Regions from separate parts of the Cupriavidus sp. CP313 genome, predicted to be linked through region 2. Evidence: predicted binding sites of a transcription regulator. Region 2 holds the regulator's gene; each other region holds the start of a gene.

Region 1 (9,959 bases), on a different contig from region 2:
TGCCGAGCGAGCGGCAGTGGCGCACGAAATTCAGCTGGACCAGGTGGCCGTCGTCATAGCGGCGATAGCCGTTGGCCTCGCGCCGGGGCGCGTCGAGCAGCCCTTCGCGTTCGTAGTAGCGGATGGTCTCGACGTCGCAGCCGCTGGTACGGGAGAGTTCGCCAATGCGCATATCGTTTCCTCTCTGGCCAGGCAATCCCTGTAACCACTACAGGGTAGGCGATAGTGTAGCCCGGTCCAAGTTGAGCAGCCCCAGGCAACTGGTTGCGCATGGTGTGGTATCCCTCATGCTTGCGGCCTGCGCCATGGCGCATCCTGTAGAATTCCTTGAACACTTACTGACAAGCCGTCTTCGCGTGCGCTCCATCCGGCTTCTCCTGCTGATCCTGATGCTGGCCTGCCTGCCTCTCCCGGGCTGGGCGGACACGCTCGCGCACGCCGTGGCGTCCCCTGCCGATGCGGTGGGCGCGCCCGCCACCACCGCTGGCAGCGGCAACCTCGACGACGATGCCGCCACGGGTGGCCAGCCGCCACCCTCCTCCGAAACCGCCGAGCCACAACTGCAGCCCGGTGCCGATCTCGCCGAGCAGCTCCTGCCGGCGCCACCTTTGCACCTTGCGACCTGGTTCGGTCGCGCCGGGCCGCCGCGCTATGCCGGCGCCCCGCTGCCCGAACCCGACCTGCCACTGCTGCAGCGTCCGCCGCGCGCCTGAATCCCCGGGCGCGGCCCTGGCCGCGCTCGCCCGTTCTTGTGTGCCGTGCCCCGCGTGCGGCGCGCGCCTGCGGCTCGTCCGCGTCTTTCCGCCGTACTGCTCCACCACATACTCATGAAACGCGTATTGCTTTTCCTGGCGACCAACCTCGCCGTCATGCTTGTCCTCAGCGTCACCGCCAGCGTTCTGGGCGTGAACCGCTACCTGACCGCCAACGGCCTGAACCTGGGCACCCTGCTCGCGTTCGCCGCGTTGATGGGCTTCGGCGGCGCCTTTATCTCGCTGCTGATGTCCAAGACCATCGCCAAGTGGTCCACCGGCGCACAGGTCATCACCCACCCCAGCACCAGCACCGAGCTGTGGCTGGTGCAGACCGTCGAGAAGTTGGCCCAGCGCTCCGGCCTGCCCATGCCTGAAGTGGCCATCTACGACGGCGAACCCAACGCCTTCGCCACCGGTGCAACCAAGAACAGCTCGCTGGTGGCAGTGTCCACCGGCCTGCTGCAGTCGATGTCGCACGACGAAGTCGAAGCGGTGCTGGCGCACGAGGTGGCGCACGTGGCCAATGGCGACATGGTCACGCTGACGCTGATCCAGGGCGTGGTCAACACGTTCGTGATCTTCCTGGCGCGCGTGGTCGGCTACTTCGTCGACTCGATGCTGCGCAAGAGTGACGAGGAATCGAGTGGGCCGGGCATCGGCTACATGGTCACGGTGGTCGTCTGCGAACTCGTGTTCGGCATCCTGGCCAGCATCATCGTGGCCTGGTTCTCGCGCCACCGCGAATTCCGCGCCGACGCGGGCGCGGCCGGCCTGATGGGTTCGCCCACGCCGATGGTGTCGGCACTGCGCCGCCTGGGCGGCCTGGACCCGGACGGCCTGCCGCAGAACATGCAGGCGATGGGCATCGCCGGCGGCAAGTCGTGGCTGGCGCTGTTCTCGAGCCATCCGCCCATCGAGCAGCGCATTGCCGCGCTGCAATCCGCGCGCTGAAGCCGGGCGCAAGCGCGCCGGCCACCTGACAGGGAGGCTTCGATGCGATCGAGCCTGCTGGAACCGACAAGCCCTGCGTGGCGCGACACGCTGGCCCGATGTCGCCATGACTGCCACCACAAGCCTGGCTGGCATACCGCCGCCGAGCGCAGCGACCACGGCAGCGCCGCCGCGGTGCTGGTGCGCGACGGCGCCCACGAGCTGCTGGTTCCGCTGGTGCGCCGGCCCATTGCCTGCGGCAACTGGGACGCCACCTCGGCCTATGGCTACGGCGGCCCGGTGCTGAGCACCGATGCCCCGGCCGGCTTTGCCGACGAGGCCCTGGGCGCCGCCCTTGCGCTGCTGCGCGAGCACGGCTGCGTGTCGTGGTTTATCCGCCTGCACCCCCTGCTCAATGCCGACTGGGACAGCCGCCTCGGGCTGGTGGTCGAACAGGGCGAGACGGTGTCGGTCGACCTGACCAAGAGCGCCGAGCGGCTGTGGCACGAAACGAGGGCGGGCCACAGGCAGGAGATCAACCGCGCCCGGCGCGCGGGCGTGAGCGCACGCCTGGACCGTGACTTCGCCACGCTGCCGCGCTTTATCGCGCTGTACAACGCGACCATGGCGCGTCTGGACGCGTTGCCCTATTACTTCTTCGACGCGCAGTACTACCGCACCCTGGTGCACACGCTGGGCGAAGACCTGCTGCTGTTCGTCGCGGAGGAAGAAGGCTGCGTGATCGGCGCGGCGCTGTTCACCGTGGCGCATGGTGCGGGCATCATGCAATATCACCTGTCCGCCTGGGACTGGGCGTACCGCCACCGCCAGCCGACCAAGACCGTGATCCATGCCGCGCGCGAATGGGGCCGCACCAACGGCCTGCACTACCTGCACCTGGGCGGCGGGCTGGGATCGGCCAAAGACTCGCTGTACGAGTTCAAGCGCGGCTTTTCGCACGATACGCACGTGTACCGGACCCAGCGCCTGGTGGTGGACCCCGACCGGTACGTGGCGCTGTCTGGCGGCGACGAAGCCACGCTGGACGACCTGTGTGGCTTCTTTCCGGCTTACCGGCGCCCGGGCGCGCGCTTCGGGCCGCCGCAGGCGGATGCCGGCGACAACGCGCCGGCGCTCGCGGTATTCAAGACCGGTACCTGAAATCGGACTGCTGCGGCGCTAGTCGACCACCCGGCCCCGCAGCACCTTGACCTGGCTGCGCTGGCTCTTGGACTCCAGCCGGCGCCGGCGCGATGCCAGCGTGGGCCGCGTGGCACGGCGCACGCGCGGCGGCGTGGCCACGCTGCGCACCAGTTCATGCAGCCGCCGCACCGCCTCGTCGCGGTTCTGGTCGAGGCTGCGGAACTGCTGGGCCTTGATCACCACCACGCCGTCGCGCGTGATGCGATGATCGTGCAGCGCCAGCAGGCGCTCCTTGTGGTCGGGCAGCAATGAAGATGCCCGCACGTCGTAGCGCAGGTGCACGGCATTGGACACCTTGTTGATGTTCTGGCCGCCCGCTCCCTGCGCGCGGATCGCCGTGATCAGGTATTCGTGGTGGGGAATGACGAGGTCGTCGGTCATGGCTGCATCATAGCAAGCGGCCCGGCAGGACCGGACTAACGCCAGGCGTAGGCAATGCCCACGCCGTAGGTCAGCTGGTTGCGCGTGCCGCGCTGCGTGACGATGGGGCTGGCGGCGGCGTCGCCGGTCAGCCGCTGCGCATATACCATCGCGCCGCCGTACCAGTGCTTGTTGAACTGGTAGATCAGCGCCAGCCAGCCGGTGAGCTGCTCCAGCCCACCGCCGGGGCTGTAGGCGGGCAGGCCGCTGGCGGCGGCGTCCGCCCCCGTCACGCCGAAGTAGGTGCGGTTGAAGCTGCCGCTGACCCAGGTCGCGCCCAGGCCAACGCCCGCATAGACACGCGGATGCAGCGGCACCCACAGCGAACCCGTGGCAACGATATGCGTGCCGCCGTAAACGATGCCGGCGTTGGTCATCACGTTGATGCCGCCACGCAGCCGCCACGGGATGCGCCCCTGGTTCAGGTATTCATAGCCGATAAAGCCGCCGGCCTCGACCGTGGTGTCGATCTCGTGCAGTTGCGCGACCACGGGATCGTCCACGTTGTTGCGCCCCAGCCGCAGCGCCACCGCCGGCCCCCACTGGAAGCCGGTCAGCCCGCCGAAATTGAACTGCGCGTACGGCCCGTACCATTCCAGCAGCCGGCCGCCCGGCGTGACATAGCGCAGGCCCGGCACCACCCCGATCATGCGGTCCTTGCCGCCGGCGAATTCGGTGGTCGAGCCCACCCCAAGCCCCGCCATATTGGGCAGCGAGCCGGGCAGGTTCAGCGGCGCGGCATAACCCGTGGCAGCAGCGGCCGCCAGCGCCAGCCCTGCGAGCGCGGCGCGCCTGCTGCGCCGGTGCATTTTCGGAGTTGCCATGGCGTCGTCCCGACGGCGGGTGGTTGGATGCGATCGGGTGAATCTATCAGCACAGGCGCGCAGCACGACTACATCCGTGCTGAAAGTTTTCAGCGGGCGCATTAAGTGCCAGTCCCCGCCCGGGCTGCCCCGGCATAGCGGGCTTTGCCGTGGCGGCGCGCACTCAGGCCGCGAACGGCAGCATCCCGGCCATTGCCACAGGCATGGCCACGGCCATCACAGATCAGGAAGGAAATTGGCGCGCCCGGCTGGGATCGAACCAGCAACCCCTGCCTTCGGAGGGCAGTACTCTATCCATTGAGCTACGGGCGCACAGGACGGTTTTGCAACCGGTTTGTGGGTACAGCGGTTGTGGCGGGCGAGTGCCGCCGCAGGAAAGTCGCATAGGATACCGCTTTTGCCCCGTGCCGTCCATGCGGGCCCGCCAGGGGCTTCAGGGAACGTCTCGCAACCGCCGCTTTTTGGCACTGGCGGGGGGCCTTTGGCGCTATAATCGCCAGCTATTTGCGTCAAATCGTGCCTGCCACACCGCCGATGCAATGAGTCGACCGGGGTCAAGGCCGCGCGGCTTGTTGTCGGCGACAATCAGGCCCGGTCCGGGAGACAGTCCGCAGCGCGCAAATAGCGACAGACCCAAGTCAGGCAAGGGCCGCAGGCAGCACGGGCGGTCCGGATGGGGCCGGATAGCGGTCAGCGAATGACCAGACCGGGCCAGAATAAGCAAGCCGAGCGTAAGCGGCCAGAAGGTTTCCTGCAAAACTGAGAGTTCTGTATGAGCGACGTCCACAACGAACACGACGAACACGAGTCTCCCATCAAAACCCCGAAGCAGCTGATCGCAGTTGTGGTCGCGGCTTTCCTGGTGCCGATCATCGTGATCATTCTGCTGGTCAACTTTGTCGGACACGGCTCGACTGAAAGTGCCGGAGCTGTCACCACGGCGGAAGCCGTCAACGACCGCATCAAGCCGGTCGCCTCGCTCGAAATCAAGGATCCCAACGCGCCTCGCGTCTTCAAGACGGGCGAGCAGGTCTACAAGGAAATCTGCGCCGCGTGCCACGCCACCGGCGCAGCGGGTGCACCCAAGTACGGCACCGCCGGCGACTGGACCGCGCGCATCGGCCAGGGCTTTGACGGCCTGATGAAGTCGGTGATGAACGGCAAGGGCGCGATGGCCGCGCGCGCCGGCACCACGCCGGACGACTACGCCGACTTCGAACTGGCCCGTGCCGTGGTCTACATGGCCGACGCCGGCGGTGCCAAGTTCCCGGAACCGGCTGCCCCGGCGGCGGCCGCGCCGACGACCGCCGCGGCCCCTGACGCCGCCGCACCGGCCGCCGCTGCCGCGCCTGCACCGGCAGCTCCCGCTGCTGCGGCCCTGGCAGCTGCTGCCGCCGCACCCGCTGCTGCGCCGGCCGCCGCTTCGGCCGACGTGGGCAAGAAGGTCTACGAGCAGGTCTGCGCCGCCTGCCACGCCGCCGGCGTGGCAGGCGCGCCCAAGTTCGGCGACAAGGCCGCCTGGGCACCGCGCCTGAAGGAAGGCATGGGCGCGGTCCACAACTTTGCGCTCAAGGGCAAGGGCGTGATGCCGCCCAAGGGTGGCTACGCCGGCCCGGACGCGGACGTGATCGCCGCCTCGGACTACATGGCCAACGCCGCCAAGTAAGTCCGCCCGCTGCAAACGAAAAGCCCGCGCACATTGCGCGGGCTTTTTTTCGTCCGTACCGCCTGCGCGGCCGCTACACCACGCGCGAGTACCGCGCCCGCGGCACAAAGCGTACCGGTTGCGCGCCATCGTTGGCGGCAGCGGCCTGGGCACCAGTGTCCGCGGTCCGCACGGCATCCTCGCGCAGGTAGCGGTCGAACACCATCGCCACGCGCCGTACCAGCAGCCGGCCCAGCGGCGTCACGGTGATGCGTTCCGGCGCGCATTGCACCAGCCCGTCCGCGCCCAGTGCGGCGAGGTCGGCCAGCTCCGGCGCAAAGGCCGTGCTGAAGCGGATGCCGTGACGCGCTTCCAGCGCCGGGATATCGAGCACCCCATTGCACATCAGGTCGCCGATGATCTCGCGCCGCAGGTGGTCGTCGGCGTTCATCGCCACGCCGCGCGCCAGCGGCAGGCGGCCGTGGTCGAGCGCGCCGTAGTACTCGTCCAGCGTGCGCGCGTTCTGCACGTAGCGCCCCGCGATCGCGCCGATCGCGGAAATGCCGAGCCCGACCTGGTCGTAGCCGGCGTGCGTGGAGTAACCCTGGAAGTTGCGCTGCAGCCGCCCTTCGCGCTGGGCCACGGCGAGGTCGTCGTCGGGCAGCGCGAAATGGTCCATGCCGATATAGACGTAGCCCTCGGCGGTCAGCCGCTCGATGGTGGAGACCAGGATGTCGAGCTTCTCGCCGGCGGGCGGCAAGGCGGTTTCGTCGATGCGGCGTTGCGGCTTGAACACATGCGGCAGGTGCGCGTAGCTATAGACCGAGAGCCGGTCGGGACGCAGCGCCAGCACCTGCTCGATGGTGCGGCCAAAGCGCGCCGCGGTCTGGTGCGGCAGGCCGTAGATCAGGTCCAGGCTGACCGAGCGGAAACCCAGCGTGCGCGCGGCATCCACCACCGTGCGGGTCTCTTCGAAGGGCTGGATGCGATGGATGGCCTGCTGGACCTCGGGATCGAAATCCTGCACGCCCAGGCTGACGCGGTTGAAACCCAGCTCGGCCAGCAGCGCCATGCGGGCGTGGTCGACGCGGCGCGGATCGATCTCGATCGAATGCTCGCCCTCGGCCGCCAGCTCGAAATGCTCATGCAGCAGCGCCATCACGCGGCGCATCTCGTCGGGGTCGAGGAAGGTCGGCGTGCCCCCGCCCCAGTGCGACTGCAGCACCTGGCGGCGCGGCCCGAGCCGGTCTGCCACCAGCGCCATCTCGCGGCCCAGGTAGTTGACGTAGCGGGCGCTGCGGCCATGGTCGCGCGTGATGATCTTGTTGCAGCCGCAGTAGTAGCAGATGTTCTCGCAGAACGGGATATGCAGGTACAGCGACAGCGGCGCCGGCGCGTCGGCCCGGCAGGCGGCCAGTGCGTCGTGGTACAGCGACAGGTCGGGGCCGTTGCGGAAGCGGTCGGCCGTCGGGTACGAGGTATAGCGCGGGCCGTTGCCGTCGATGCGGCCGGCCAGCGCGCGGAAGTCGGACAGCGCGCGGCGGTCGGGCGCAGGGGAAGTCATGGCAGACGGGGTCATTGGGGGCGCGGGGGAATGGGTGTGTGACGGCCCATCGTAGGACTGCACCGCCGCTGGCGCGTTGACCGCCGTCAAGCGCGGGCATCGGACCTGCCAGATACGCGCGGCGCCGAGGGGCGGCGGCCGTCACATTGGTGTCATGTGTGGCGGATACGCTGCGCGCCACCGCCGGCCCGCGCGTCACCTGCCCCTGCCCCTGCAATGCCAACTCCCGACCAGACTCCGATGTTTCCGCCGTACCCACCGCTGCGCAGCCACCTGGCAGCACCGGCCGGGCAACGGCGCCGCCTGCTTGCCGCCGCCGGCGCGGCACTGGCCCTGCCCGCCTGGCCAGCGCTGTCGCAGGCCCAGGCGCAGGCGCGCCGCACGGTCGTGGTCGGCCACCTGCTCGACCGCGGCGGCGCGCAAGCCGACCTTGCGCGCGACTACCTGGCCGGGGCCAAGGTCATGTTCGATGCCGTCAACGCCGGCAACGGCCCGGTGCGCATCGCGCACGTGGTCCGCGACGCCGATCCCGACCCGCGCCGCGCGCTGGCGCAGGCGGTGTCGCTGGCCGATACCGACCGCGCCGAGCTGCTGTTCGGCCCGGGCGACCGGCTGTTGCCGGCGCTGGCCGCATCGGCCGAGCTGGGCCGGCGCGGCGTGCAGATCGTGGCGCCGCTGTCGGGCCTTGGGCTGGCGGCCGACAATGTCTGGTTCACCCGCGCCGACTACCAGGCCGAACTGGACGCGGCGGTACGCCAGTTGCGCAGCTATGGCCTGACCAGCATCGCGCTGGCCCTGGCGCCGGACTTCGCTGCCCCGTCACTGGCCCGGCTGGAGGCGCAGACCGGGACGCGCGCGGTGCCGCTCGAGGCCAATCCCGACGCCGCCGCCCGGCGCATCGCCGCCACCCGCCCGGGCGCGGTGATCGTGGCGGGCGATACCCTTGCCTACGCCGGGCTGGGCCGCGCGCTGGCGGTGCAGGGCTGGTACGGTTTCCTGGTCGGGCTGTCGTCGGTCAGCGCCACCGCCGCGCGCGAGATCCTGGGCGCTGGCTACAACGGGGGCATGGTGCTGACCCAGATCGCGCCCGGGCCGCAGCAGGCCACGCTGCGGGTGGTGAAGGAACACGTGGCGCGCATGAAGCAATACCTGGATGAGCCGCCGTCGCCGGCCACGCTAGCCGGCTATATCGGCGCGGCGTGGCTGGCGCGCGCACTGGCCGGCCTGCGCGGCAGCGGCGCGGCCGAAATGCGGCGGGCGCTGCAGGGGCGCGTGGACGTGGGCGATTTCCCGCTCGACTTCACGCACGGGCAGCGCGGCTCGCAGTACGTCACGCTGGCGGTGTCAGCCGCGCGGTAAGGACAGGCGCGCGCGCACGCCGCCTTCGGGGCGGTTGCTCAGGGTCAGCTCGCCGCCATGGCGCGCGGCAATGTCGGCCGCGATCGACAACCCCATGCCGACCCCGCCGGTGGCGCGGCTGCGCGAGGATTCGACGCGGTAGAACGGCTCGAGCACGCGCGGCAGCTCGTCGGGCGGGATGCCGGGGCCGTTGTCGCAGATGTCGATCAGCACGCGCTGCGGGCTGTCGGTCAGCACGATGCTGGCCGCGCCGGCGTAGCGCCGCGCATTTTCCACCAGGTTCACCACCGCGCGCCGCAGTTCGGACGGGCACGCCAGCAGCGGCTGCGCCTGGCCGCTGAGCGCGACCTCGTGGCCGGTCTCGGCGGCATCGTCGACCACCGCCTGCAGCAGCGCCAGCACATCCACACGCTGGCGCGGGCCACCGGCTTCGTCGCGGTCGCGCAGGTAGTACAGCGTGGCATCGATCAGGCCGTTCATCTCGGCCAGGTCCTGGCGCAGCCGGTAGCGCACGTCACGGACATCCGCGCTGTCCATGCGCTCGATGCGCAGGCTCATGCGCGTGAGCGGCGTGCGCAGGTCGTGCGACACCGCCGCCAGGAAACGCGATTGCTGCGCCAGCTGCGTGCGGATGCGCTGCTGCATATGGTTCAGCGCCTGCGCCGCGGCACGCGCTTCGGCCGGGCCGGCGCGCTCGTCCAGCGGCGCGGCGTGCACGTCCTGCGCCAGCCGGCCGGCACCGCTGGCCAGCTCCTGCACCGGGCGCGCCAGCAGGCGCGCGCCGGCCCACGAAGCGGCCACGATCGCCGCTACCTGGAACAGCAGGCCCAGGTGCGGCGGCCAGGGCCAGCGCGGCGGCGGCCGGGGCGGCATGCGTTCGGCGGGCACCCCGGCGGGCGCGCCTTCCGTCCGCGGCCCGGGCGGCCACGCCTCGGGCGGAGGCGGCGGCCCGCCGGGGCGGTCACGCAGCACGTGCTCGCTGCCCGGCCGCGGGAACAGGCTTTCGATCACGGTCATGCCAAGCAGGTGCATGGCCAGCATGATCGCAGCCATCACCACGAACAGCCGCACGAACATCGAATCATGGCGCGCCAGCCGGCCCATCGCGTTCATCCTTGCTGCGTGGCGGTAAAGACATAGCCCTCGCCGCGCACGGTGCGGATCAGCGTGGGGTCGCGCGGATCGTCGCGCAGCTTCTGGCGCAGCCGCGACACCAGCAGGTCGATGCTGCGGTCGAACACATCGAGGCCGCGGCCGCG
Region 2 (9,959 bases):
CCGTTCTACCTGATTCGCTTGCTGGGTGGCCTGTGCTTCCTGTCCGGCATGCTGCTGATGGCCTACAACGTGCTCAAGACCATCGTCGGCAAGCCCGCCGTGGATGCGCCGATCCCGGCCAGCATCCCTGCCTCTGCCCACTGATCAATCCAGGATAGAAAGATGTCCGACAAACAACGCTTCTTTTCCCACGAAACGCTGGAGAAGAACATCGGCTGGCTGATCATCTGCACGATCCTCGTGGTCAGCATTGCGGGTCTGGTCCAGATCGTGCCGCTGTTCTTCCAGCACTCCACCACCGAGCCGGATCCGGGCATCACCCCGTATTCGCCGCTGCGGCTGATGGGCCGCGATATCTATATCCGTGAAGGCTGCGTCGGCTGCCACTCGCAGCAAGTGCGCACGCTGCAGGCCGAGACCGAGCGCTACGGCCACTTCTCAACGGCGGGCGAGTCGGTCTACGACCACCCGTTCCTGTGGGGCTCCAAGCGCACCGGTCCCGACCTGGCGCGCGTGGGCGGGCGCTACTCGGATGACTGGCAGCGCATCCACCTGCGCAATCCGCGCGACGTGGTGCCGGAATCGGTGATGCCGTCGTACCCGTGGCTGGAAAAGGCCGAGCTGCCCACCAACGATATCCAGGCCCGCATGCGCGCGCTGGTGCGCCTGGGCGTGCCGTACACGGATGCCGAGATCGCCAAGGCACCGGACGAGCTCAAGGGCAAGACCGAAGAGGATGCGCTGGTTGCCTACCTGCAAGGCCTGGGCACCAACCGCCGCAACGTCCGCGTGGATTCCGCCGCGGCCGCGGCACCCAAGGAGTAAGCCGTGGCCATGATCACTGCCATTGCGACCGTCGTGTCGATGGTCGTCTTCCTGGGGATCTGCTGGTGGGCCTGGTCCGCCGGCCGACAGGCCGCCAACCGGGAATCCGCCATGCTGCCGTTCGCGCTGCCTGACGAAACTACGACAACATCGAGCCGGAACACCTAGCCATGAGCGATTTCATTTCCGAATTCTGGAGTTATTACATTGCCGCCATCGCGCTCATCGGCATCGTCTGGTGCGTGTGGCTGCTGTTCTCGCAACGCAAGGTCACCAAGACCGCCGGTGGCACTGAAGACACCGGCCATGTCTGGGACGGTGACCTGCGCGAGCTGAACAACCCGCTGCCGCGCTGGTGGATGTGGATGTTCCTGCTGGCCTGCATCTTCAGCCTGGCCTACCTGGTGCTGTACCCGGGACTGGGTTCGTATGCCGGCGTGCTGAAGGTCTCCACGCAAGGCGAACTTGCCGCCCACCGCGCGGCGCAGGAGAAAATGCAGAACGAGATCTACGCCAAGTACCTGAAGATGGACGTCAAGCAGGTGGCGGCGGATCCGCAGGCGCGCGAGATCGGCCAGCGCCTGTTCGTGAACTACTGCGCGCAGTGCCATGGCTCGGACGCACGTGGCAGCCGCGGCTTCCCGAACCTGACGGACAGAGACTGGCTCTATGGCGGCGAACCCGACACCATCCAGCAGACCATCACCAAGGGCCGCAATGGCGTGATGCCGCCGCTTGCCACGACCATAGACGCCAAGCAGGCGGGCGACGTCGCGCAATACGTGCGCTCGCTGTCGGGGCTGTCGTCGGACCCGATCCGTGCGTCGCGTGGCGAGGGCACCTTCAAGACGACCTGCGTGGCATGCCACGGCGCCGGCGGCAAGGGCAACCAGGCGCTCGGTGCGCCCAACCTGTCGGACAACGTCTGGCTGTATGGCAGCTCAGAAGGCAGCATCGTCGACGCCATCCTGAAGGGCCACAACAACCACATGCCCGCGCATGAGGAGATCCTGACGCCTGAACGCATCCGGATGCTGACGGCCTATATCTGGGGTTTGTCCAACACCGGGAGCGGAGCCGGGCAATGAACGACGACTCATGTGAGCGGGCGCTGGTGGCTCGCGGGAGAGCATGCCCATGAACGCACCCGGGACCGAAGAAATGGCCCGGGCGGCCGACCTGCAACGGTCGGCCGCTGCGCCGGGCGAGACCTCTGACGAAACGCTCTACGAGGTCCGCCGCAAGATCTACCCGCGCTCGGTGACGGGCGCCTTCTCCAGCTGGCGGGTCTGGCTGGTGATCCTGACCCAGCTGGTCTACTACGGCACGCCCTGGCTCCAATGGAATGGCCGCCAGGCCGTGCTGTTCGACCTTGGCGCGCGCAAGTTCTACATCTTCGGGCTGGTGCTGTGGCCGCAGGATGTGATCTACCTGGCGGTGCTGCTGGTGATCTCGGCGCTGGCGCTGTTCCTGTTCACGGCGATCGCGGGGCGGCTGTTCTGCGGCTATGCCTGTCCGCAGACGGTCTATACCGAGATCTTCATGTGGATCGAGCGACGGGTCGAAGGCGACCGCATCGCCCGCATCCGGCTCGATGGCGATCCGTGGAGTCTGCGCAAGTTCCGTCTCAAGGCGACCAAGCACTTCCTGTGGGTGCTGATTGCGCTCTGGACTGGCTTTACCTTCATCGGCTATTTCGCGCCGATCCGCGGGCTGGGCGGCGAGGTGCTCAGCCTGTCGCTGGGGCCGTGGCAGTCGTTCTGGATGCTGTTTTACGCGTTCGCCACCTGGGGCAATGCGGGCTTCATGCGCGAGCAGGTGTGCAAGTACATGTGCCCGTATGCGCGCTTCCAGAGCGTGATGGTGGATCGCGATACCTATGTCGTGACCTACGACGTCGGCCGCGGCGAGCCACGCGGCAGCCGATCGCGCAAGACCGACCACTATAAGGCGGGGCTTGGCGACTGTGTCAACTGCAGCATCTGCGTGCAGGTGTGCCCGACGGGCATCGATATCCGCGACGGCCTGCAGTACGAGTGCATCGGCTGCGGCGCCTGCATCGACGCCTGCAACCAGGTCATGGACAAGATGGACTATCCGCGCGGCCTGATCCGGTACACCTCGGAAAACGCGATGCGCAAGGCCTTGTCCGCGGCGGCATCGCGCAAGCGCCTGCTGCGTCCGCGCGTCATCATCTATTCCGTGATCTGGGTGGTGCTGCTGGCCGGCTTCATGGCGTCGATCGCGCTGCGCACGCCGCTGAAGGTCGACATCATCCGCGACCGTGGTGCGCTCGGCCGTGAAGTGGAAGGCCGCTGGATCGAGAACGTCTATCGCCTGCAGCTGATCAACACCACCGAAGCGCCGATGAAGATCAGCGTGCAGGCCGACAGCGACGAGCTGAAGAACCTGAAGGTGGAGTACGACAAGCAGGCCGAATCGCTGGCGCCGACGTCCAACCGGTTGCTGCCGATCCGGATCCGCGTGCCGATCGAGGCCGCGGCGCAGGGCACGCACAAGATCAACGTGACAGTGACGAGCGAAGGCACGGAGGGGGGGCATGCCGAAATCCGGCAATCCACCAGTTTCATCGTGCCGCGCGATTTGTGAGGCTAGTGTCCTGTTCCGTAAATGGCTTGCCAAAATGAAATCGTCCAGTTGGTCGTCAGGCTAGGCGCGAGGAGGCGCCATAGCCGTAGCTATGGCAACGACGAGCAACGACGCATGGCGGCCAACTGGGCGATTTCATGGCAAGGTATTTGCGGAACAGGACACTGGGCAGACGCGGACGTAGTCGTCAAGATGAAGGGGGCAAGATGAGTCAGCAAGGCAATCCGTGGTGGAAGGAGCCGTGGCCGTGGCTGTTGATGAGCGGTCCGCTGGTGGCGATGGTGGCGTGCGGCGTGACGATCTGGCTGGCATCCACGCATCCGGACATGCCGGTGCAGGGTGCAACGCGCCATGGCCTGGTGGTGGAGAAGGCCGATGCCGCGCCGCCCAAGGCTGCTGCAGCGAGGCAGCCATGAGGTTGCGCTGGCTGATGTGGGTACTCTGGCCGGCGTTCCTGATGGCTGGGTTTGCGACCGCGACGGTGTTTTCGGTGGTGGATCCCGGTGACCTGAACTTCTTCGGCCAGCCGATCGAAGCGTCCCGCGAATCGGTCTACACCATCGGCTTCCTGATGGCCTGGGTGTTCTGCGCGTTGTCCAGCGGACTGACGCTCTACACCATGCCGACGCGGCTCAGCGATACCGACGAACTGGAATGAGCGCGCTGGCGTGAGGTCTGCGCTGCCATGGCCGGATGCGGCACTGGCAGCGCTTGGCCGCCTAGCAGGAGCGGCTGTAGAGTTGCTTGATGCCGTCGATGTCCACCAGCTTGACGTGGCGCTGGCGAATCTGGATCAGGCCGGCTTCGGCAAAGCGAGAGAACAGGCGGCTGACGGTTTCGAGCTTCAGGCCCAGGTAGCTGCCGATCTCTTCGCGGCTCATGCGCATCACGAACTCGGACGCCGAATAGCCGCGCGCCGACAGGCGCTCAGAGAGGTTGATCAGGAAGGCGGCAAGGCGTTCCTCGGCGCGCATCGAGCCCAGCGTGACCAGCATCAGCTGGTCGTGCGTGATTTCCTTGCCCATCAGGCGCAGGAACTGCTGCTGCAGCGACGGCAGGTCTGCCGACAGGGTCTGCAGTTCGCCCATGCGGACCACGCAGACTTCGGTATCTTCCAGCGCGGCCGCATCGGAGGCGTGCTGCATCTCGCCCAGCCCGTCGAGACCTACAATTTCGCCAGGCAGGTGGAAGCCGGTAATCTGCGAGCGGCCGTCTTCGGTGGTGACGTGGGTCTTGAGCGTGCCAAAGCGCACGGCATAGACCGCGGTGAGCGGATCGCCCATGCGATACAGGGTTTCACCCTTGTGCACACGGATGCGTTCCTGCACCAGCGTGTCCATCTTGGCGAGGTCTTGCTGCGACATGCCGACCGGAAGGCACAGCTGCCCCATCGCACAGGTGGAGCAGCGGGGCGACATCTCGGTAATGGGAATGGAGGTGAGCAATTGGAACCTGCTAGAAATGGCAGCGTGGGCGCGATTAGGACATTTTACCGTGCGATGTGATGTGGTAGGGAGTGAGAATTGACATTTGGCGTGCTGATCAGCGTTTTTCTGCTGGCTTTGCTGGGCGGGGTCCACTGCGCCGCCATGTGCGGCGGCGTGGCGCTGGCCGTGGAGCAACGCCGCGGCGCGGCGGCGACGATCAGTTTGGTGCCCAGCCGCGCCGCCTGGCTGGGCGAGTTGCTGACTATGCACGTGGGCCGGATTTCGACCTATATGCTGCTTGGCGCCGCGCTCGGCGCGGTCGGTGCCTCGGCGTGGAAGCAGGACTACATGCCGCTGCAGCGCTGGCTGTTCGGCGCGGGCAGCGTCATGCTGCTGTGGTCGGGCTGGCGGTTGCTGCGCGGCAACATTTTTACCGTCAACTGGCTGGAGCGGCTGGCGGCGCGCGCCAGCGCAGCCGTGGCGCGGCGGCTGAATGGCCTGGCAGGTGGCTTGCCGGCCTTCATGCGGGTGCGCGGCGGCCTGGCGCGGCGCTATGGCGTGGGCCTGGCATGGGGCCTGGTGCCGTGCGGCATGGTCTATGGGGCGCTTACGCTGGCGCTGCTGGCGGGCAACGCGGCGTCCGGCGCACTCGTGATGGGCGTGTTCGGGCTCGGCACACTGCCTAACCTGCTGGTGCTTTCCGGCCTGTCGGGCTACTTGCGTACGCTGTCGCGACGTCCCGGCGTGCGCCTGGGGGCCGGCCTGGCGGTGATGGCGTTCGGCGGCCTTGGCATTGCGCGAGCGGTGCTGCTGCCACATTCGCTGGCCGAGCATGGATTCTGCCTGGTGTTCTGAGGCGCCGGCGCCGCCCGGGCAACGGATGATGGTTGCAGGCGGGGGCGGGAATGCCATACAATCGCCAACATTGCGGTATCGCGCGGTGTAATATGAGCCGCGGTAAGCAGCGGGCGAGCAGCGCCAGGCGGCCTTCATACCAGAAGGCGCGTTCAGGGCAGGGGAAGCGGAAGGTTTTCGATGCCCGTCCCGTCCCCACAGTCCATCCGGTTCAAAAGATCTGGTTCAAAAGTCCGGCTGGCACTGCGGTGTTGGCGATGCCGGCCTTGCTCCCGATACCCGTTTTTCTTGCGTCCGAGGCCTTCAGTTCGCTGACAGCGACGTCCGATATGTGCGGACGCGCTACGCAAGAGGTTCGCTGGCCGGCCCATAACGGCATGCGAACGATCTCCTGCCGGAACGACCCGGCAACTCGATGCAAAGATAGGGAAGTGCACGGCCTTGGATGCAGCAGGTATCCGGCTAGCTGCGCAATGAGATGGCGGTGGCTTTCGCACCGCTGTATCCAAAATCTCCGGTGCCCCGGATCCGTCCGGGAGCAGGTGCAAAGACAGGCTGCACACCATCAACATGAATACCCAAGAGGCGAAGATCGTCCTCGAGACGGCGCTGATCTGCGCGCAGGAACCGTTGCGCGTCAATGATCTGCGGCGGCTGTTTGACGACGACGTCGGCGCAGACACCATCCGCGTGCTGCTTGAGGAACTGCGCCAGGACTGGCGGCCGCGCGGCGTGGAACTGGTGGCCCTGGCCAGCGGCTGGCGCTTCCAGAGCCGGCCGGAAATGCGTGAATACCTCGATCGGCTGAATCCCGAAAAGCCGCCAAAATATTCGCGCGCCGTGATGGAAACACTGGCAATCATTGCCTACCGGCAGCCGGTGACCCGCGGCGATATCGAAGAAATCCGCGGCGTGACGGTCAGCACGGAAGTCGTCAAGAAGCTTGAGGACCGCAGCTGGATCGAGGTGATCGGACACCGCGACGTGCCGGGCAGGCCGGCGCTGTATGCGACCACCAAGGCATTCCTGGACGATCTTGGCCTGCGTACGTTGGATGAGCTGCCGCCGCTGGAAGATGCCCAGGCGCAGGCGCAGGCAACCCTGCTGGAACAGCAGGCCATCAATTTTGAAGACCTGGCTGCAAACAAGGCGGCCAGCGCCGACGAAGAGGCATTTGCCGACCCCGCCGCGCAGGCAGCGGATGTGGCCGAAGCATCCGTCGCAAACGAAGCCGAGACGACCGACCCGGTCGACGAAGGCGCCAATGGCTTTGACGTGCAACCGCTGCAAGCTGCAGCCGACGATGCCGCCGAGGCCGCTTCCACCGAACCAGCCGCACCCAATCCGGACGGGGCGCGGGGCGATTTGCCGGACAACGGCACCCCGCCGCACCCGAGCGAGCACGACGAGCGCGTGCCGAACTGAACAACATGCAACATCCGATAGTGAATATCTTGTCTGATTCCGTTGAGCAAGACACCCGCAATGCGGGTGCACCCGCCGACACCGGCGCCGCAGAACCCGGATCGGGCAGCGAAGCCGCGCCCCGCCGCAAGGGGCTGCGCCGCGGGCTGAGGAACCTGGTCGCATCGCGCCGCCAGGCGGCGCAGGACCGCGGCGAGGGCGCCGAAGGCGCCAGCGCCGGCGGCCAGGGCGATGCCGGTGAACCGGGCGCCGCACAGGCGGCGGGCGGCGCGCGCGGTGGCCAGCGTGGCCGCGGCAAGCGCAAGACGGGGCAGGGCGAGGGCGGCCAGAGTAGCCAGGGCGGCCAGGGCGGCCAGGGCACCAGCAAGGCAGACAAGGTGGACCGCGCTGCCAGGGCCGAAGGCACCGACAAGCCCGAGCAGCCCGGCCGCAAGCGCAAGCCGGTCCAGCGTTCAGGCAAGGCGGCAGCGCCGGGCGAGGCGCAGGGCGCCGGCGCGCGGCAGCAGGGCCGCCGCAGCAAGGATGGCGGCAAGCCGCAGACGCCCCGCAAGGGCCCGGGTGGCGGGGACAAGACCGCGGCGAGCAGCGAAGACCTGTTCCGCTTCGTGATCTCCGAGCAGTACGACACCGAAGACACCGTCATCCCGCGCACCAAGGCCAAGCCGGTGCGCGAGCTGTCGGCCGACGACGACGCGCCCAAGCTGCACAAGGTGCTGGCCGAGGGCGGGCTGGGCTCGCGCCGCGAGATGGAAGAGCTGATCCTGCAGGGCCGCGTTTCAGTCAACGGCCTGCCGGCCCATATCGGCCAGCGCATCCTGCCGGCGGACCAGGTCCGCGTGAACGGCAAGCTGATCCACCGCAAGGTGTCGAGCAAGCCGCCGCGCGTGCTGCTGTACCACAAGCCCGCCGGCGAGATCGTCAGCCAGTCCGATCCGGAAGGCCGTCCGACCGTGTTCGACAGCCTGCCGCGCATCAAGAGCGGCAAGTGGGTCGCGGTGGGCCGCCTGGACTTCAATACCGAAGGCCTGCTGATCTTCACCACCTCGGGTGACATTGCCAACCGCTTCATGCACCCGCGCTACGGCGTGGAGCGCGAGTACGCGGTGCGTACGCTGGGCGAACTGGCCGAAGCCGATCGCCAGCGCCTGCTGCACGGCATCAAGCTCGATGACGGCGAAGCCAACTTCCTGCGCATTGCCGACGGCGGTGGCGAAGGCGTCAACCAGTGGTACCACGTGGCCCTGACCGAAGGCCGCAACCGTGAAGTGCGCCGCATGTTCGAGGCGGTCGGGCTGACCGTGTCGCGCCTGATCCGCACCCGCTACGGCCAGTTCCTGCTGCCGCGTGGCCTCAAGCGCGGCCGCTGGCAGGAAGTCGAGCCGAATGACGTCAAGGCGCTGATGGCCGGTGTTGGCCTGAAGGTGCCCGGCAAGGGCGAGCAGGCCCCCAAGGGTGCCACCAAGGTGGGCGGCCGCAAGCAGCGCACCGAAGCCGCGATTGCCGGCATGCCGATGCCCACGGGCATGGACGGCCTGCCGCGCTTCGACCAGGGCGGTGCCCGGGGCGCTGGCGGCGGCCGCAGCAGCCAGCCGGATCCGATGAAGACCTCGATGGGCTATATCAGCCACGGGCCCACGCTGCTGACCTCGCACGCGGCCAACCTGGGCGGCGGGCGCGGCACTGGCGCACGCCAGGGGCGCGGTGGTGCCGGCATGGGCGGCATGGGTGGCATGCGCGGTCAGGGTGGCCAGGGCCAGGGCGCTCTGGGCGGCCAGGGTCAGGGCAAGCCGCGTCGCGGCGGCGGCGGCGAAGCCAACGGCAATGTGATGCCGAAGGCGTCGAAACCGGGCGGTAACCGTTCCCCGCGCGGCGGTAGTGGTGGCGGTGGCGGCGGCAACCGTGGTGGCAACCGCGGCGGCAACCGATAAGCGCTGATTGCGGCGCATGGCGGGCTGAATGCTTGCCGGCGCCGCATGCAGTGCGCGGTAAATGTCTGGCTTTTGCCTTTTCGACATAATCCGCGTATAATTCAACTCTATTCAAAAAGCCATCCTCGTCGAGGATGGGCGAATGATGGGCATTGCGCCCATTTTTTTTTTGGTTCGCCCGTTTTTCGGTTCTCTCCGCTGGAGCGGGGGGATGGCGGACAGGCAGGGCTGCAGCAGGGTCGTCCCGGACGGCACCGGCGGGTTTGCCTGCCACGGTGTTGATGGCCATTACTCGGGATAACAGTGCATCTGGCAGATTTGATCGAAACCACCCTAAGCGGCATGGGATATGAGCTGGTCGAGCTCGAGCGTGCCCCGGCCGGATTGCTGCGTGTCTATATCGATCAGCCTGAAACCGGCATTGCCATCGAGGATTGTGAAAAGGTGAGCCGCCAGCTCACCCACGTGTTCACGGTCGAGAACGTCGACTATGAACGCCTCGAGGTCTCGTCGCCCGGACTGGACCGGCCGCTGAAGAAGCTGGCCGACTACGTTCGCTTTGCCGGCGAGGAGGTGCGCGTGACGCTGCGCCTGCCCGTCAACGGACAGAAGAACTTCACAGGCATCCTGCGCGAGCCCACCGGCGCGGCGGGCGAGGAGAAGATTGGCCTGGAGTTCGAGGGCAAAGATGGCCCGGCGCTGCTGGAATTTGCCGTATCCGATGTCGACAAGGCACGCCTGGTGCCGGTGATCGACTTCAAAGGAAATCAAAGAAAAGGGAACAAGCAATGAGCCGCGAAGTTCTGTTGCTCGTCGATGCGCTTGCGCGTGAGAAGAACGTCGACAAGGATGTGGTATTCGGTGCCCTGGAGGCGGCGCTCGCCTCGGC
Region 3 (9,959 bases), on a different contig from region 2:
TCGACCGCGGCGTCCAGCAGCTGCACCTGCAGGTTCAGGTAGTTCAGGCCCTGGGCGATGCTGTCGTGCAGGCCCTGCGCCACCAGATTGCGCTCTTCCACCACCGCCAGCTGGCGCGCGGTCGCGGACAGGCGCAGGTGTTCCAGCGCGGTGCCAAGGTGCTGGCCCAGTGTTTCCAGCATCTGGCGGTCTGACGGGGGCAGCGCGCGCGGCGTGCGGAAGTGCAGCGCGAACACGCCGGTGGCGCCGCGCTGGCTTTCGATGCGGAAGGCCGCCAGCGACTGGAAGCCGTTGCGGCTGCAGGGCGTGGCATCCCCGGCGGCGCCGTGGCGCTGCGCCGCGCGCAGGTCGACGACGGCGACCACGGCCTCGCGCGTGGCGTCGCCGCAATGGCAGGCGTTGGCCGTCGCGCAGGATTCGGATTCGGCCAGCGCGGCCGGCAGGCCGGCGGCTGCCAGCAGGTGCATCCTGCCGTGGCGGCTGTCCAGCACGCGCACGCTGCCGCCATCGGCATCGAACTGGCGCATCACGCGCTCCAGGAAGCCGCGCGCCATGGCCTCGGCATCGGCGGCCTGGTTCAGGAAGGCGGCCATGTCGTAGAGCGTCTCGAGGTCGCGGTTCTGGCGTTCCAGCTCCGCGGTCTTCTGCGCCACGCGCGCCTCCAGGTCGTGGTACAGCCCCTGCAGTTCGCCGGCCATGCGGTTGAAGCCTTCGCTGAGGGTGCCGAACTCGTCGCGGCTTTCAACCGGCAGGCGCAGCGAGAACTCGCGCGCGGCCATGCGCCGCAGGCCGTCCTGCAGCCGCAGCACCGGCAGGATGATCCACAGGTAGAGCAGGTAGATCACGGCCACGGTGCCCACGCACGCCATTGCCGCCAGCGCGATCTGCGACACGCGCAGCCAGTCGGTCTTGCGCGCGCTGTCATGCTCGATCATGCCGACCAGGCGATCGGCCTGCGCGACGAAGCCGGGCAGTGCGGCGATATAGCGTGCCGGCGCGGCGTCGTTGCCCGGTCCGGCCACCGCCAGCGGGCGCAGCCGTTGCTGCCAGTCCTGCGTGACCCGGGTCATCTGCGCATGGATGGCGGGTTCGTCCGGCAGGAACAGCGGGCGCGCCGCGTCGCCTTTCCTGAGCAGGGCCAGCGTGGTGTCCAGCGCCTGCACCTGCTCGGCCAGTGCATTGCCCTGGCGCGCCTGTGCCAGCGTCAGTTCGATCGCCACGCGGTTGGCGCGCATGCGCAGGCTGCCGGCGTCATTGATGGCGGCACCCGCGCCTTCCAGCTTCCATGACAGCCACAGCGTGCCGGCAATCATGCCCAGCACCACCAGCAGCACGGCCAGCGAGAGCGAGATGATGCGGGTGGAAAGGCGGTCGCGCAGCGCCGGCAGGCCGGCAGCGCCGGAGGCCGCCGTGGCGCTGGCGGCTGGAGGATCGGTTCGGAACATGGCGGTATCGGGGGCTACCAGTCAGGGAAGCCGGGTGGTGGCCCGGCGGCCAGCGCGTGCATCGCTGTGCGCTGGCAGTGGAAGCCATTTTCCCTGCGCAGCAGGCGGGGCTTCCTGCGCCAGATCAAGAAAACCCGGCTTCGGTGCGGTGTATGTGCGGTCGGCGGCGCATCGCCGGGGATGTCGCCCCACACCAGGCCTGTCACGTCGTGATATATCGCTCCGCCGCATGGCGCGGGGATTTGCCGTCGGACTTGGCTGCGGTCAAATCCCCACGACCTGCCCTGGCCTAGCATCGGGTCCCAACATTGAAGGGGAGAAGCGAGGCGTGAAGGCAGCCAATTTCGACTATGAACGCGCCCCGCGCCCGGCCGTGGTCTTCGGCTGCCTGATGCCGGCGCCGTGGCTTGGCGCCGCGGCGGGAGTCTTGCTTGCCACCGGTCCGCCCGGCGGCTTGCCGGACCGCTTTGCGCCACTGGCGCTGGTGGCGGTGCATGTGCTGGCGCTGGGCATGCTGCTGCCGGTCATGGTGGGCGCGCTGTTCCAGATGATGCCGGTGGTGGCCGGCGTGGCCGTGCCGGGTGCGGGGCTGCTTGCGCCGTTCATGGCCGCGGCTGGCGCGGGCGTGGCCACTGCCCTGGGCATTGGCCTGCTCGGCGGCGAACCCGTGGCGATGCAGGCGGCGGCGGCCGTGGCCGTGATCCAGTTGCTGGCCGGGGCCATCCTGCTGGCTGCTGGCCGGCGCGTGGCCGCAGTGGATGCCACCACGCGCACCCTTGCCGGCATCGGCGCGCCGCTGATGGTCGCGGTGCTGTGCGGCATGGTGCTGGCCGGCGCCTTCGGCGGCTGGTGGCGCGTGCCGGTGGAGCGCTGGCTTGGCCTGCATATGGCGTGGGCGCTGGGCGGCTGGCTGGCGGCGCTGGTGACCGGCGTGGCCACCACCGTGCTGCCGATGTTCTGGCAGGCGCCGCGCCTGCCGGCGGCGATCGGGCGCTGGCTGCCCATGGCGCACTGGTTGCCGCTGGCGCTGTTCAGCGCCGCGGCAATGCTGTGGCCGGATCACCGGGCACTGGCGCATGGCGTGCTGCTCGCGTGGCTGGCGTTCGTGGCGGTGGTGGGCGCGTGCGGACTGGCCGGCACGCTGCGCGCGCGGCGGCGCCATGATCCGCTCTGGCTGCTCTGGCCGGTGGCATGCGCCAGCATGGTGGGCGCGGCGCTGCTGGGGGCGGCGGCAGTCGTGCTGCCCGCCGCCGGCCTGCCGCTGGCATGGTGGGCCGGCACCATGGCGCTGGTCGGCGTGGGCGTGCTGCCGGTCACGGCCATGCTCGGCAAGATCGTGCCGTTCCTGGTCTGGTTGCACCTGCGTCGGCTGCTGCCGCCGCGCGCGCGGGTGCCGGCCATGCAGGCCATCATCGTGCCGGGCCGGCAACGGCGGCAGGCATGGCTGCTGTTGGCGGCCTACGTGCTGCTGCTGGCGGTGCCGCTGGCGCCGGCGCCGCTGGCCCGCGCTGGCGGCCTGCTGCTGGCGGGCGCCAATGCATGGCTGGGGTGGCAGCTGCTGGGAGCGTTGCGATGCATGCGGGAGATGCGCAAGCGCGGCGGGTTGCCGCCGCGCATTGCTGACAAGGTCCCCATGCTGCCGGTTTGCTCCCCTCTCCCGCCTGCGGGAGAGGGGCCGGGGGAGAGGGCAGGCGCTGGCACACCGACGCGCCTCCCTTCGTAGATACTCCGGCCCTCTCCCCCACCCCTCTCCCGCGAGCGGGCGAGGGGAGCCTTGTTCGCGCGGCGTTGGCTACGGCGTGCATGACAGGCATGCGTCAGGCTGGTGTCGGGGCTTGGGTCAGTCCCGCAGGCTTTTCCCCGGTCAACAGGTAGTGCATCAGCTCCGCCACCGGACGAATGGCTTCGCCGAAGGGCAGCGCACCCCGGCCGCGAAAGAACAGGCCGCGCTCCACGTCGCCGCGCACGGCCTGCGCCAGCTTCAGGTCGATGCAGAACTGGCCGATGCGGGCAACGCCGTCGCGCAGCCCGCACGCCTGCAGGCAGTCGAAGCCCTCCAGGCATTCACGCGGCTTGGCGCGGCGCTGCAGCCGCGACTCGCTCGACAGGTAGCGCGACAGCCACGGCGTCAGCACCGCGCGCGCGGGCAGCCCGGCCACGCTGGTGAACTCGCGCAGGGTCTCGGGCCGCGCCGTGGCCAGCACCTGCTTGAAGGCCGGGTGGGCATCGCATTCCTCGGTCACGGCGAAGGCCGTGCCCAGCTGCACCGCGGCGGCGCCCTCGCCCAGCCAGTGGCGCACCTTGGCATGGCTGTCGATGCCGCCCGCCAGGATCAGCGGAATGCTGTCCCAGGCCAGTCCCAGCTGCGCAAACAGCTCGCGGCATTCGGCCAGCACGCGCGAAAACGAAAAGCGCGGCTCCGACAAGTCCTGGATGGTGGCCGCGCCCAGGTGGCCGCCGGCATGCGCCGGGTGTTCGACCACGATGGCATCGGGCAGCCGGCCCTTCTTCATCCAGCGGCGCAGCACCAGGCCGATGCCGCGTGCCTCGGACAGGATCGGGATCAGCGCCACCCTGGGGTGGCTGGCGGTCAGCTCGGGCAGGTCCAGCGGCAGGCCGGCGCCCATGACGATGGCATCGGCGCCGCTTTCGCAGGCTTGCCGCACCAGCGCTGCGTGCGAGCCCACGGCCTTCATCACGTTGACGGCGATCAGCCCGCGGCCCTCGGACGCCGTGCGCGCGGCACGGATCTCGCGATCCAGCGCCTCGAGGTTGGCGGCTTCGATGGCGGGCTTGTCACGGCTGCCGCGGGTGCGTTCCATCAGGTCGGGGTGGTGGTGGCGCAGGTCGATGCTGGCGATGGTGCCGACGCCGTTCTCGCGCGCGACGGCGCCGGCCAGCCGGTGGGCCGAGATGCCGATGCCCATACCGCCCTGCACGATGGGCAGCAGGCGGCGGCCGGCCAGCTTGAACCAGGGGTGATTCATAAACGGGTCTCCGGAAGAGGGTGGGCGCGGGGCCGGCGTGCGGCCAGCCGCGGGGATGACCGGGCAAGCGTGGCACAGCGGTACGGGCCGGCGTTTGCTGCAGGTCAAGCGCGCGGTGGTGGCCTGCCATCGGCCTACGCCAACCGGCATAGGCCAACGCGGGCGGTGTGCCGTTGGCGTGGGTTTGCGCGCGGTCAAGCCCCTGCTGCAAGTGCTTGGCTAGCATCGGCCGCTGTCCTCATCTTCGCGCCGCCGCCGGCGCCATCACCGATGACCCCTGCCTCTCCAGCCCTATCCGCCGCGGCGAGCGTGCCGCGCCGGCCCCAGCTTGTTGCGCCCGCCGGTTCGCTGGCAGCCCTGCGCATGGCGCTGCAGCATGGCGCCGACGCGGTTTACCTGGGCCTGCGCGATGCCACCAACGCGCGCAACTTCGGTGGCCTGAACTTTACCGAGGCCGACATCCGCACCGGCGTGGCCGAAGCCCACGCGCGCGGCGCCGAGGTGCTGTTCGCCATCAACACCTTTGCGCAGATGGGCGCGGTGGCTCAATGGCAGCGCGCGGTCGATGCGGCGGCGGACCTTGGCGCCGACGCGGTCATCATGGCTGATGCCGGCCTGATGGGCTATGCCTGCGAGCGCCATCCGGGGTTGCGGCTGCACCTGTCGGTGCAGGGCTCGGCCACGCATGCCGACGCCATCGAGCTGATGCGCGAGCGCTTCCATATCCGCCGCGTGGTGCTGCCGCGCGTGCTGTCGCTGGCGCAGATCGGCAAGCTGGCGCGCCAGACCAGCGTGGAGCTGGAGGTGTTCGGCTTCGGCAGCCTGTGCGTGATGGCCGAGGGGCGCTGCCTGCTGTCGTCCTACGCCACCGGCGACTCGCCCAACAACAAGGGCGTCTGCTCGCCCGCGCACGCGGTGCGCTGGACCGAGCAGGACGGGACCATGCAAGCGCGGCTGTCGGGCATCCTGATCGACAGCTATGCGCCGGGCGAGCCGGCCGGCTATCCCACGCTGTGCAAGGGCCGCTTCGAGGTGGAGGGCGAGCGCGGCTACGTGCTGGAAGAGCCGACCAGCCTCAATGCGCTGTCGCTGCTGCCGGCGCTGATCGACATGGGCATCGCAGCCATCAAGATCGAAGGCCGGCAGCGCAGCCCGCGCTATGTGGGCGATGTGGTCGGCGTGTTGCGCGCGGCCATCGACGCGGCCTGCGCCGATCCGGCGCGTTTCGTGCCGCGGCAAGAGTGGCAGAGCACGCTGGGGCGCCATGCCGAAGGCGACCAGGTCACGCAAGGCGCCTACGACCGGCCGTGGCGGTGACACCCATGACATCGATCTGCCTTGAACCGGCCATGATGGAGCTTCCCATGCCAGAGATTGCCGCGGCCGCGATGCCGCAAGCCATAGCGATGCCCGACTTCGGCATCGCCCTGGGCCCGCTGCTGTACTACTGGCCGCGCGAGGCCGTGATGCAGTTCTATGCGTCGGTCGCCGATGCGCCGGTCGACCGCGTCTACCTCGGCGAGACCGTCTGCACGCGCCGCCATGAAGTCCGCCATGCGCAATGGCTGGAGATTGCGCAGATGCTGCGCGATGCCGGCAAGGAGGTGGTGCTGTCGACGCCGGTGCTGGTGGAGTCCGATACCGACATCGCCTGGATGCGGCGCGCCTGCGCCCAGGACGACTACCTGGTCGAAGCCAACGACCTTGGCGCGGTGCGCTGTATGCAAGGGCGGCCCTTTGTCGGCGGCCCCCACCTCAATGTCTACCACGCCGATACGCTGGCGTGGCTGGCCGGGCTGGGCGCGGCTGGCTGCGTCGTGCCGGTGGAGATGGACGGCGGCACGCTGGCTGCGCTGGCAGCGGCGCGCCCCACGGGCATGCGCGTGGAAGCCTTTGTCTGGGGCCGCCTGCCGCTGGCGTTCTCGGCACGCTGCTTTACCGCGCGCCACCATCGCCTGCGCAAGGACAGTTGCGAGTTCCGCTGCATGGATTATCCCGACGGCCTGGTGGCCGCCACCGGCGAAGGGCAGGCGTTCTTCACGCTCAACGGCGTGCAGACGCAGAGCGCCACCTGCCTGGACCTGTGCGCAGAGGCGCTGGCGATGGCGCGGATGGGGGTGGGGATGCTGCGCGTGAGCCCGCATTCATCCGGCACGCTGCAGGTGGTGCAACAGCTCGCGGCGATTCGTGCAGGTGAACAGGCACCCGCTGCCAGCGGCATCACGCCGGCCGGCGCCCAGCCCTGCAACGGCTACTGGCACGGCAGCACGGGCATTGCCTGGGAGGCCCGGGCATGAGCGCGCTGCACAAGCTGATCGCGGGCGTGCACCGGCGCATGCCCGCCCGTGCCCGGGCGCTGCCGCTGGTGGCGGCGCTGGAGTTGGCGCGCCGCGCGGGATGGCTGGAGCCACCGGCGGCCTTGGATGGACACGCCTTCCTGCTGACGGTGCAGGATCTTGGGCTGGCCGTGTCGTTCCGCTGCGAAGGCGGACGCTTTCGTGCCGCTGCGTCGGACGCCGAACCTGAGCTGACGCTGCGCGCCTGCGCGGTCGACTACCTGCGCCTGCTGGGCGGCGAGGCCGATACCGACACGCTGTTCTTCCAGCGGCGGCTGGTGATCAGCGGCGATACCGCGCTGGGCCTGGAGGTCAAGTACTGGCTCGATGCCGCGCCGCGGCCCGCATGGGTCAGCCAGGCGGCGGCGCGGCTGGTGGCCTTGCACGGGGCCACCGTGGGGCGGGCCGGTGCGGCGTCGTAGCCGTGGCGCTCAGGCGTCGCCGTCCAGCATGAAGCGGTTGCGTCCCGCGCGCTTGGCCCGGTACATCGCGCTGTCGGCGCGGTGCAGCAGCGGCTCCAGCCGCGGCGCTTCCGGCACGGCGCAGACCGCGCCCACGCTGATGGTGACCACCGGCTGCACCGGCGTGCCGTTGTGCGCGATGCCGAGATCGCGCACAACGGCCACCATGCGGCGCGCCACGTCACGGGTCTCGTCGCGCGTGGCGCCGGGCAGCACCGCCGCGAATTCCTCGCCGCCCAGCCGGGCGCAGAACTGCTCGCCGGACAGCGTGCGGGTCAGGGCGCCGGCAATCTGCCGCAGGCAGTCGTCGCCGGCCACGTGGCCATGCAGGTCGTTGTATTGCTTGAACTGGTCCACATCCAGGATCAGCAGGCCCAGCGCCTGGTTGCGCTCGCACGCCCGGGTCACGGCCGCGATCGACTCGCGCTGGAAGTAGCGCCGGTTGCGGATGCCGGTCAGGGCGTCGATGTCCAGGTCGGCCTGCACCTGCCACAACTGCTCTTCGGTCTGGCCGAGCCGCGCGGTCAGGGCCAGCTCACGCGACTGGAAGCGGCTGATGTCGCGCAGGAACAGCAGGCTGCCAATCTGCCTGCCGTCCAGGCGGGCGACCCCTTCCACTGTGAGCTCGAAGGGCGCGCCCGGCGGCACGAAAGGCGTGGCCGCGAGGTTGGCAGTGTCGGCAGGCGAGTGCTGCAGCGCGGCTTCCCAGCCGGAGGGCAGGGGGTCGCCGCGGCGCAGGGCCGGCCAAAGCTGCGCGGCGGCCGGATTGAATTCGACGATGGCGCCATGGCTGTCGACGATCACGCAGCCCTCGCTGAGGGCATCGAATACCCGCAGGCGGGCGTAGTGGCCGATATCGTCAAGGTGCGTGCGCAGCGCGCAGAACCAGACCAGCGCCGCCATCAGCGAGAACGTCGCCGGCGTCAGGTCCCCGCCCAGCTGCCCGGTCCAGCGGTTGAGGTAGGCGACATTGGCAACCAGGGGCAGGGCCAGGCCCGACGCCAGGATGGCGCGGCCCCGGCGCGACAAGGCCCCGTTGGGCACTTCGGCCGTCACCAGGAAATACAGGCTCACCCCCAGCAGCAGGTACGACCAGACGGCCACTGCCGCATAGCCGACGCCATGGTCGAACACCGCGCCGGGCAATACGCCGGGAGGCATCAGCGTGATGCGCGGCCAGATCAGCCGGTGGCGCTCGTTGGTGAAGACCATCACCACGGTGACCACGGCCACCAGCACGGGCAGCCACAGCCTGGACCAGGGCACCACATAGCGCGGGCGGCTCAGGTGCACCATCGCCACCAGCCAGCCGATCGGCACGGCGACGATCCCGAGGTACTGGACCTTGGCCCACAGGATGCGCCCCTCCAGGTCCGTGGAGCTGATCTCGAGCAGGCGGCCGCCGCTCCAGGTCGCCGCGCCGAAAGCCAATACCAGGAACGCCTGGACGGTCGGATCGTCGCGCCGGGGCCAGGTGGCGATGGCCATGCCGATGCAGACAACCACGGCGACGGTAAGCAGGAGAACCAGGGAGTATGAGGGCATTGAAGGCGGAGCGCGTCCCGAGACCCGGGCGTTGGTTCCGGCGATTCGCGATCTCGTCAGCCAGCATGATACCGGGCTGCGCGGCTGGCTTGGCCGTGGGTGCGCCGATGCAACAGGTGGCAGGCAAGGGGCGCGGGGCGCCCCACTACCTGGTGTCGAGCGAACAGATCGGGATGATCACCGCGACGGGGCAAGGCGGGGTGGCCGGGTCATGCCGGCCGCGGGGTTTCGCGGACCTGCCAGAAGGGGATATCGGTGACGTTCCTTTGCATGCCTTGCCAGTCCGGCATCAGGCCCCGCGTCAGCAGGTGGCCCCAGCCATCGATCCACTTCTGCTGGGCCCGGGCGCACAGCTCCAGCATGGCCGACGCATAGTGCAGCGGGCCGCCGATCAACGGCAGCTCGCAGGCAATCTCGCGCGCGTAGAAGGCCTCTGGCTCCGGCGCGAGGATCGAGCCCATGGCATCGAACTGCAGTTCTTCATACACGGAGCGGGCGAACTCCAGGTTGAGTTCGGCCATGCGGCGCCAGTTGTCTGCCAGGTCAGCCTGCATGGCCTCAAACTGGTGCGCGCCGGAGTAGAAGGTGGGAAACGGCCAGAAGCCGAGCGGCCAGAAGGCTTGCGTTGCGGTCATCATCACGGGAATCTCCGGTGGTGGGCGTGCGCGCAGCGGGGCGGCAGTTGCCGCACACGGCGATGCCGCGATGGGGGCGGCACCCGGACTAGCTTATGCGGTAACGGCGCGCATCGCCATGTCGGCATCCTGGCACCCAAGTGTGTCAATCACTTGCATCCCAGCCGCTTGGCCAGCTTGTGCAGGTTACTGGCATCGATGCCCAGCTGGCGTGCCGCCTGGGCCCAGTTGCCACCCTGGTCCTGCAGCGCCTGTTCGATGCAGGCCCGCTGGGTTTGCTCCACCGCGTCGCGCAGGGTGATGCCTGCAGCAAGCGCCGGGGCGGCGAACGCGCTGGCCATGCCGGCGCCGGCATGGCGTGCCGCGGGCACATCCAGTCCGTCGAGATCAAGCAGTTCAGGCTCCAGCGTCACAATGTCATTGCGGCCCGCGCCGCGGCTGACGGCACGCAGTGCCGCGCGGCTGATCACGTGTTCCAGCTCGCGCACGTTGCCGGGCCAGCGGTAGCTGCGCAGCGCATCCTGCGCACCGCCTGACAGCCGCAGGCTGC

Evidence for each region. The regulator FNR, encoded in region 2, switches genes on or off when oxygen is low (the NO sensors DNR and NnrR bind a similar motif). The targets are predictions, from matches to a motif close to TTGATNNNNATCAA.
Region 1: a site for FNR is predicted at 7,418-7,431, ahead of hemN (oxygen-independent coproporphyrinogen III oxidase). Genes of this name have one in related genera too.
Region 3: a site for FNR is predicted at 4,527-4,540, ahead of ubiU (ubiquinone anaerobic biosynthesis protein UbiU). Genes of this name have one in related genera too.

The regions. Positions count from the first base shown of each region.
Region 1 covers NZ_JBSVZB010000019.1:93,198-103,156, forward strand. The annotation lists gene ACW4E8_RS24290 (Cd(II)/Pb(II)-responsive transcriptional regulator) at 1-172, opposite strand, end outside; gene ACW4E8_RS24295 (hypothetical protein) at 306-713, shown strand; gene htpX (protease HtpX) at 828-1,706, shown strand; gene ACW4E8_RS24305 (GNAT family N-acetyltransferase) at 1,749-2,846, shown strand; gene arfB (alternative ribosome rescue aminoacyl-tRNA hydrolase ArfB) at 2,865-3,269, opposite strand; gene ACW4E8_RS24315 (MipA/OmpV family protein) at 3,305-4,132, opposite strand; tRNA gene ACW4E8_RS24320 (tRNA-Arg) at 4,369-4,444, opposite strand; gene ACW4E8_RS24325 (c-type cytochrome) at 4,905-5,798, shown strand; gene hemN (oxygen-independent coproporphyrinogen III oxidase) at 5,872-7,356, opposite strand; gene ACW4E8_RS24335 (ABC transporter substrate-binding protein) at 7,558-8,700, shown strand; gene ACW4E8_RS24340 (sensor histidine kinase) at 8,686-9,813, opposite strand; gene ACW4E8_RS24345 (response regulator) at 9,810-9,959, opposite strand, start outside.
Region 2 covers NZ_JBSVZB010000008.1:105,647-115,605, reverse strand. The annotation lists gene ccoN (cytochrome-c oxidase, cbb3-type subunit I) at 1-144, shown strand, start outside; gene ccoO (cytochrome-c oxidase, cbb3-type subunit II) at 163-825, shown strand; gene ACW4E8_RS13980 (cbb3-type cytochrome oxidase subunit 3) at 829-993, shown strand; gene ccoP (cytochrome-c oxidase, cbb3-type subunit III) at 996-1,913, shown strand; gene ccoG (cytochrome c oxidase accessory protein CcoG) at 1,987-3,435, shown strand; gene ACW4E8_RS13965 (membrane protein) at 3,642-3,851, shown strand; gene ACW4E8_RS13960 (hypothetical protein) at 3,848-4,093, shown strand; gene fnr (fumarate/nitrate reduction transcriptional regulator Fnr) at 4,155-4,880, opposite strand; gene ACW4E8_RS13950 (sulfite exporter TauE/SafE family protein) at 4,959-5,717, shown strand; gene scpB (SMC-Scp complex subunit ScpB) at 6,288-7,142, shown strand; gene rluB (23S rRNA pseudouridine(2605) synthase RluB) at 7,148-9,070, shown strand; gene rimP (ribosome maturation factor RimP) at 9,374-9,862, shown strand; gene nusA (transcription termination factor NusA) at 9,859-9,959, shown strand, end outside.
Region 3 covers NZ_JBSVZB010000001.1:404,662-414,620, reverse strand. The annotation lists gene ACW4E8_RS01835 (type IV pili methyl-accepting chemotaxis transducer N-terminal domain-containing protein) at 1-1,445, opposite strand, end outside; gene ACW4E8_RS01830 (hypothetical protein) at 1,774-3,168, shown strand; gene ACW4E8_RS01825 (NAD(P)H-dependent flavin oxidoreductase) at 3,263-4,432, opposite strand; gene ubiU (ubiquinone anaerobic biosynthesis protein UbiU) at 4,703-5,749, shown strand; gene ACW4E8_RS01815 (U32 family peptidase) at 5,797-6,729, shown strand; gene ubiT (ubiquinone anaerobic biosynthesis accessory factor UbiT) at 6,726-7,190, shown strand; gene ACW4E8_RS01805 (histidine kinase N-terminal 7TM domain-containing protein) at 7,200-8,774, opposite strand; gene ACW4E8_RS01800 (polyhydroxyalkanoate granule-associated phasin) at 8,984-9,412, opposite strand; gene norR (nitric oxide reductase transcriptional regulator NorR) at 9,559-9,959, opposite strand, start outside.